Regions from separate parts of the Pseudomonas sp. NFX71 genome, predicted to be linked through region 2. Evidence: predicted binding sites of a transcription regulator. Region 2 holds the regulator's gene; the other holds the start of a gene.
What was found. The regulator sigma-54, encoded in region 2, starts transcription at its own class of promoters, with help from an activator protein. The targets are predictions, from matches to a motif close to ANTGGCATNNANNTTGCTNT.

Region 1: ACM1ZW_RS17875 (circularly permuted type 2 ATP-grasp protein) is a predicted target of sigma-54. The motif match lies at 1,837-1,856, and genes of this name have one in related genera.

Annotation. Positions count from the first base shown of each region.
Region 1 is NZ_CP182230.1:3,857,008-3,860,780, forward strand. It holds gene speE (polyamine aminopropyltransferase) at 1-477, shown strand, start outside; gene ACM1ZW_RS17865 (hypothetical protein) at 627-860, shown strand; gene ACM1ZW_RS17870 (ribonuclease E inhibitor RraB) at 1,079-1,420, shown strand; gene ACM1ZW_RS17875 (circularly permuted type 2 ATP-grasp protein) at 1,889-3,298, shown strand; gene ACM1ZW_RS17880 (alpha-E domain-containing protein) at 3,311-3,773, shown strand, end outside.
Region 2 is NZ_CP182230.1:2,913,857-2,917,629, reverse strand. It holds gene lptA (lipopolysaccharide transport periplasmic protein LptA) at 1-382, shown strand, start outside; gene lptB (LPS export ABC transporter ATP-binding protein) at 382-1,107, shown strand; gene ACM1ZW_RS13330 (RNA polymerase factor sigma-54) at 1,293-2,786, shown strand; gene hpf (ribosome hibernation-promoting factor, HPF/YfiA family) at 2,861-3,169, shown strand; gene ptsN (PTS IIA-like nitrogen regulatory protein PtsN) at 3,182-3,646, shown strand; gene rapZ (RNase adapter RapZ) at 3,649-3,773, shown strand, end outside.

The sequences.
Region 1 (3,773 bases), 940 kb from region 2:
CCACGCCTGAACCTGGTGATCGACGACGGTATGCGCTTCGTCGCCACCACCACCGAAAAGTTTGACGTGATCATCTCTGACTCCACTGACCCGATCGGTCCGGGCGAAGTGCTGTTCTCGGAAAACTTCTACCAGGCCTGCCGTCGCTGCCTGAACGAGGGCGGTATCCTGGTGACCCAGAACGGCACGCCGTTCATGCAGATCGAAGAAGTCAAAACCACCGCCGGCCGCCTGCGCAGCCTTTTCCCGGACTGGCACTTCTATCAGGCCGCCGTGCCGACCTACATCGGTGGCTCGATGACATTTGCCTGGGGCGCGACCAATACCGCCTATCGCAAATTGTCCCGCGAAACCCTGCAACAGCGCTTCGCCGGCAGCGGCATCATCACCCGCTACTATAATCCGGAAATCCACATTGGCGCGTTTGCCTTGCCGCAATACGTACTGCAAGCCGTGAACAAGCCAAGCAACGACTAACGTTATTCACATCCCCTGTGGAAGCTGGCCAGCTCCCACAGGGTCAGTGTGTTTTCATGTGGGTGTGCCGTAATCCGTTTGAACGATCAGTCAGGCCAAAAGTCCAGATAGATGTACGCCCATTTGCGGGTTTGTTCGAGGAGGCACTGATGCAAAAGTGGAAAATCACTTTCGTGGATGATCACGGCGAAACAGTCGATGAAGTCTTTGAGTGCGACGAATGCCCGGACAACGAGCATGCCGCCAAACTCATCAAGGCCCGTCTCCTTCCTGTCGCTGCCGAACTGGATCTGAACGATCTGGAAGGGCGCACTGCTGATGCGAGCGTCAAGAATCTCAAGTCCCAGAACAGCATACAAATCCTCGGCATCACTCCCGTCTGAAACACTCTCTGGCACACTCGTGAAACACCAGGCCTTGGCAGCGGCGCTTACTTGAGGCTACTCTGCAATCGAGATCAGCGATTGGATCGCTAAGGTCTGGTCTTGTCAGCTACATGCTTGTTTCCCTTCGGCAACGTGGTTGCCGCAATGCTTGCACCATTCGGTTGCAGGCGTCGGGAGTACGGAAAGTCTATCCATCGGTTTGAGGAGGACGTTTCATGAGCACAGCCTATCAAGAAGACATCAGCAGCTCGGTGCTGCGCCGCATGAAAGAAGGCGGTTTCGACTTTTCACGATTCCATCCCATTGAGTTCTACGCCATTTTCCCGGACGAGGAGCGGGCACGCAGGGCGGCAGGGCACTATTCCGGCGAATCCATGAATGCTCAGATCAGCGTACGCGATGACGGCGCATGGGCCCTGGAACTGAGTAAAGTGATGTCCGCCACCTATGACGGCATCGGCGACTTTGAGCAGGACTTCGAGGCGGTGGTCGAGCCTTTGGGCGGCATCATCGAAGGATGGGGCGTCAAGCAGGAGGTACGAGGGCTACTCGCATAACACTATGAACAGCGACAACATCCACTAACGGCTGACCTTCGGGTTGGCCGTTTTCGTTTGTGCGTCTGAACATCAAAAGATCGCAAGCCTTCGGCAGTTCCTGCATAGGAATGCGTAGGAGCAGCCGAAGGCTGCGATCTTTTGACGTATTTTTGATTCATGACATTTCAAAGAAGCAAAAAAAAGCCGCCTGAACAGGCGGCTAAAAGGGAAGTTCGGTGAGCATTACCAGCGAATGCGCCAATTATCCACAGCCACTGCCGGGCAGTGAAATCAACTCTGACTATGCTGGTGATAGGCGAAAGCATTGCTTCGCAATGAAGCGGGGGCGATCAGGTTGGGGCAATTACCGCACAGGAATGGTGCGGTCGCTGCGCGACGAATATCCAACCGATTGATATCAAAGCGTTTATGCCGATGGCACGGGCCTTGCGAAGGTCTGTATGTCCGGGTGACAAGGAGTACGGCATGATCCGCACCTATTTTGATGAGATGTACGATGCCGGCGGCCAGGTCCGCCCGCATTATCGGGAGTTTGCCCGTTGGCTGGCCGAGACGCCTGACGAACTTCTCGCCCAACGGCGACGCGAGGCCGATCTGTTGTTTCATCGCGCCGGGATTACTTTCACGCTCTACGGGGACGAGCAGGGCACAGAGCGCCTGATTCCCTTCGACACCATTCCGCGCAGCATCCCCGCCAGCGAATGGCGGATTGTCGAACGTGGCTGCATCCAGCGGGTCAAGGCGTTGAACATGTTCCTCGCCGACCTCTATCACGAACAGCGCATCATCAAGGCCGGCATCATTCCGGCCGAGCAAGTGCTGGCCAACGAGCAATACCAGTTGGCGATGCAAGGCCTGGATTTGCACCGGGATATCTACTCGCACATCTCCGGTGTCGATCTGGTGCGCGATGGCGACGGCACGTACTACGTGCTCGAAGACAACCTTCGTACACCGAGCGGCGTGAGCTACATGCTCGAAGACCGCAAGATGATGATGCGCCTGTTCCCAGAGTTGTTCTCGGCCCAGCGCATCGCCCCTATCGATCATTATCCGAACCTGCTGCTCGACACCCTGAAAAGCTCCAGCCCGATCGATAACCCGAGCGTGGTGGTCCTGACGCCGGGTCGCTTCAACAGTGCGTTTTTCGAGCATGCATTTTTGGCGCGAGAAATGGGCGTCGAACTGGTGGAAGGCGCGGACCTGTTCGTGCGTGACGACAAGGTGTTCATGCGCACCACGGACGGGCCGAAAGCGGTCGATGTGATCTACCGACGCCTCGACGATGCGTTCCTCGATCCGCTGGCGTTCAACCCGGATTCGATGCTCGGTGTGCCGGGGCTGCTGTCGTCCTACCGCTCGGGCAATGTGGTGCTGGCGAATGCCATCGGCACCGGGGTGGCGGACGACAAATCGGTGTATCCGTTCGTGACGGACATGATCCGTTTCTATCTGGATGAAGAGCCGATCCTGAAGAACGTGCCGACGTTCCAGTGCCGCAATCCTTCTGAGCTGTCCCACGTGCTGGCCAATCTTCCGGATCTGGTGGTCAAGGAAACCCAGGGCTCCGGCGGTTACGGAATGCTGGTGGGGCCGGCGGCGACAGCGGCGGAAATCGAGTCGTTCCGCGCCCGCATCAAGGCCAAGCCACACGCGTACATCGCGCAACCGACGTTGTCCCTGTCGACTTGTCCGACCTTTGTCGAAAACGGCATCGCGCCACGCCACATCGACCTGCGTCCGTTTGTTTTGTCTGGCCGCGAAACCCGGGTCGTGCCCGGCGGTTTGACCCGAGTCGCCCTGCGTGAAGGCTCCCTGGTGGTGAATTCCTCCCAGGGCGGCGGAACCAAGGACACCTGGGTGGTCGAGGATTGAAGGAAGCCTGCCATGTTAAGTAGAACTGCCTCGGATTTGTATTGGATGTCGCGTTACCTGGAGCGGGCGGAAAACCTCGCACGGATGCTCGACATCAGTTATTCGCTGTCGCTGATGCCGCAGGATGGTCGCGGTGATGGTCTGCATGAGCTCGCCATGCCGCTGCTGATTACCGGCACCCTGGACGATTACCTCGAACGCCACGGCGAGTTGCATGCCGAACGGCTGCTGCACTTTTTCGCCCTGGACGCGGCCAACCCGGCGAGCATTTACAGTTGCCTCGGTTCGGCACGGGCCAGTGCCCATGCGGTGCGGGGGCGAATCACCGCCGACATGTGGGAAAACATCAACGCCACCTGGCTGGAAATACGCGGGATCGCCGAGCAAGGCTTGAGCCGCTACGGAATGAGCCGTTTCTGTGAGTGGATCAAGGAACGTTCGCACCTGTTTCGTGGCGCGTCCTACGGCACCATCA
Region 2 (3,773 bases):
CATTACCCAGGGCTCGATGAAGGTTACCGGCAACAAGGTCACCATCACCCGCACCGCAGCCGGCGACATTGACGTCGTGACTTCGGTCGGCAACCTGGCCTACTTCGAGCAGTTGCAGACCGCTGGCGACACCAAACCAGTTCAGGGGTACGGCGTGACTATCCAGTACCACGCCTCCCAAGACCGCGTCGTGCTGATCGATAAGGCGAAAGTCATCGACAAGGACGGCAACGTTACCCAAGGCGAGAAAATCGTCTACGACACCAATAAAAAGCTCGCCAGCGCCGGCCGTGCCACAGGCACCAACGTGACCGAATCGCGCCCGCGGATCGACATGGTGATCCAGCCGAAAAAGAAAACCGAAGAGCAAAAGGCCCCGTAATGGCAACTCTGAAAGCTCAGCATCTGGCCAAGAGCTACAAGAGCCGCCAGGTCGTGCGCGACGTCAGCCTGTCCATCGACAGCGGTCAGATCGTCGGCCTGCTTGGTCCTAACGGCGCCGGCAAGACCACCTGCTTCTACATGATCGTCGGCCTCGTCCAGGCCGATCAGGGCCGCGTCCTGATCGACGATCTGGACGTCAGCCACCAGCCGATGCACGGTCGTGCGAAGGCCGGTATCGGCTATCTTCCACAAGAAGCGTCGATCTTCCGCAAACTCTCGGTTGCCGACAACATCATGGCAATCCTCGAGACCCGCAAGGAACTCGACAAGGCCGATCGCCGCAAAGAGCTGGAAAGCCTGCTGCAGGAATTCCACATCAGCCACATCCGGGACAACCTCGGCATGAGCCTGTCCGGTGGTGAACGCCGCCGCGTGGAAATCGCCCGTGCACTGGCAACCAACCCGAAATTCATCCTCCTCGACGAACCCTTCGCCGGTGTGGACCCGATTTCGGTGGGCGACATCAAGCAGATCATCTACCACCTCAAGGCCAAGGGCATTGGCGTGCTGATCACCGACCACAACGTCCGTGAGACCCTGGATATCTGCGAAACCGCCTACATCGTCAACGATGGCCAGCTGATCGCCGAAGGTGATTCTGCCACCATCCTGGCCAACGACCTCGTGAAAGAAGTCTATCTGGGCCATGAGTTCCGCCTGTAAGCATCAGGGCGTCTCTGGCTAGTCGCCGAGCGCTTGTCTCGATAAAAAATCAACAATTTTTTATTGTTACAGCGCTCTAGGCAAACGTTGCAGTTTCAGGCATATAATTTGCTTATGTTTGGCGCTCCGGCGCCCTGTAGTGGATGGCGCATGTGCGCCGGCGAATAAGGTGTTAAGCCCCTGCCATGAAACCATCGCTAGTCTTGAGAATGGGCCAGCAGCTGACGATGACACCGCAGCTGCAACAGGCCATCCGCCTGCTCCAATTGTCGACCCTGGACCTGCAACAGGAAATCCAGGAAGCCCTGGAGTCCAATCCGATGCTCGAACGCCAGGAAGAAGGCGACGACTTCGATAACGCCGACCCCTTGGCCGACAAAGCCGAACAGCAACCCAACGCCGATGTTTCAGAGCCCTCCTACCAGGAAACCGCCCCGACGGTGGACAACCTCGATGAGGGCGACTGGAACGAGCGCATTCCCAACGAACTGCCCGTCGACACCGCATGGGAAGACGTCTACCAGACCAGCGCCAGCAGCCTGCCGAGCAACGATGACGACGAGTGGGATTTCACCACCCGCACATCGGCCGGTGAAAGCCTGCAAAGCCATCTCTTGTGGCAATTGAACCTGGCGCCGATGTCCGACACCGATCGTCTGATCGCCGTGACCCTGATCGATTGCATCAACAACCAGGGCTACCTGGACGAAACCCTCGAGGAAATCCTCGAAGCTTTCGATCCGGAACTCGACATCGAACTGGACGAAATCGAAGCCGTCCTGCATCGCATCCAGCAATTCGAGCCGGCCGGCATCGGCGCCCGCAACCTTGGTGAATGCCTGCTGCTGCAATTGCGCCAGCTGCCCGCCAAGACGCCTTGGCTGGCCGAGGCCAAGCGCCTGGTCACCGACTATATCGACTTGCTCGGCAGCCGCGACTACAGCCAGCTGATGCGCCGCATGAAGCTGAAGGAAGACGAACTGCGCCAGGTCATCGAACTGGTACAGAGCCTCAACCCACGCCCTGGCTCGCAGATCGAGTCCAGTGAAGCCGAATACGTGGTCCCCGATGTGATCGTGCGCAAGGACAACGAGCGCTGGCTGGTAGAACTGAATCAGGAATCGGTACCGCGACTGCGGGTCAACGCTCAATACGCCGGTTTCGTGCGTCGCGCCGACACCAGCGCCGACAACACCTTCATGCGCAATCAGTTGCAAGAGGCCCGCTGGTTCATCAAGAGCCTGCAAAGCCGTAACGAAACCCTGATGAAAGTTGCCACCCAGATCGTCGAGCATCAACGCGGCTTTCTGGAATACGGCGACGAAGCGATGAAACCGCTGGTCCTGCATGACATCGCCGAAGCGGTGGGCATGCACGAATCGACGATTTCACGGGTGACCACGCAAAAATTCATGCATACCCCTCGGGGCATATATGAGCTGAAATACTTTTTCTCCAGCCACGTCAGCACCTCCGAAGGCGGCGAATGCTCGTCCACGGCGATCCGCGCGATCATCAAAAAACTGGTTGCTGCGGAAAATCAGAAAAAGCCGTTGAGTGACAGCAAGATCGCTGGTTTACTGGAGGCACAAGGCATTCAGGTGGCTCGCCGCACCGTCGCCAAGTACCGCGAATCCCTCGGGATCGCGCCTTCGAGCGAACGCAAGCGGTTGATGTAGAGCCACGCCACAGCGTTCCAGTGGTAGATCATCTGATCTACCGCTTTATGCACTGGCAACGAAGGAGAAGCTGTATGCAAGTCAACATCAGTGGACACCAACTGGAAGTGACCGAACCTCTTCGCACCTACATCGGCGAAAAACTCGAACGATTAGAGCGGCATTTCGACAAGATCACCAACGTGCAAGTCACGATGACGGTCGAGAAGCTGAAGCAGAAAATCGAAGCCACGCTGCATATTCCCGGCAATGAAGTGGTCGCAAACGCGGAACATACCGACATGTACGCGGCGATCGACGCGCTGACCGACAAGCTGGATAAACAACTCAAAAAGCATAAGGAAAAGACCCAAAGCCTCCTCCAGGGCGCGACCGGTCGTTAACACTCCCAACCCATGATCCTACTTGAAAGCATCCTGACCCCCGGCCGTTCCCTCGTGAACGTGCCGGGCGGCAGCAAAAAGAAAGCCCTCGAGCAAATTGCCAACCTTATCCATAAAGAAGTGCTGGATCTGGAGATGCAAGATGTCTTCGAGGCTTTGATTGCCCGTGAAAAACTTGGCTCGACCGGTTTTGGTAACGGCATCGCTATCCCCCACTGCCGCCTGAAAGGCTGCACCTCGCCCATCAGTGCCTTGATGCACCTGGATGCCCCCATCGATTTCGACGCCATCGACGGCGCCCCGGTTGACCTGCTGTTCGTTCTGCTGGTCCCGGAAGCGGCTACCGATGCGCACCTTGAATTGCTCCGGCAGATCGCCAGCATGCTTGATCGCAAGGAAGTCCGTGATCGCCTGCGCAGCGCACCGAGCAATGAAGCCTTGTATCAGGTTGTCCTGGACGAGCAAAACAGGCACTAATCATGCGCTTGATCATCGTCAGTGGCCGTTCCGGCTCAGGTAAAAGCACCGCGCTCGATGTTCTCGAGGACAACGGCTATTACTGCATCGACAACCTGCCCGCCGGGTTGCTGCCGGAACTGGCCGA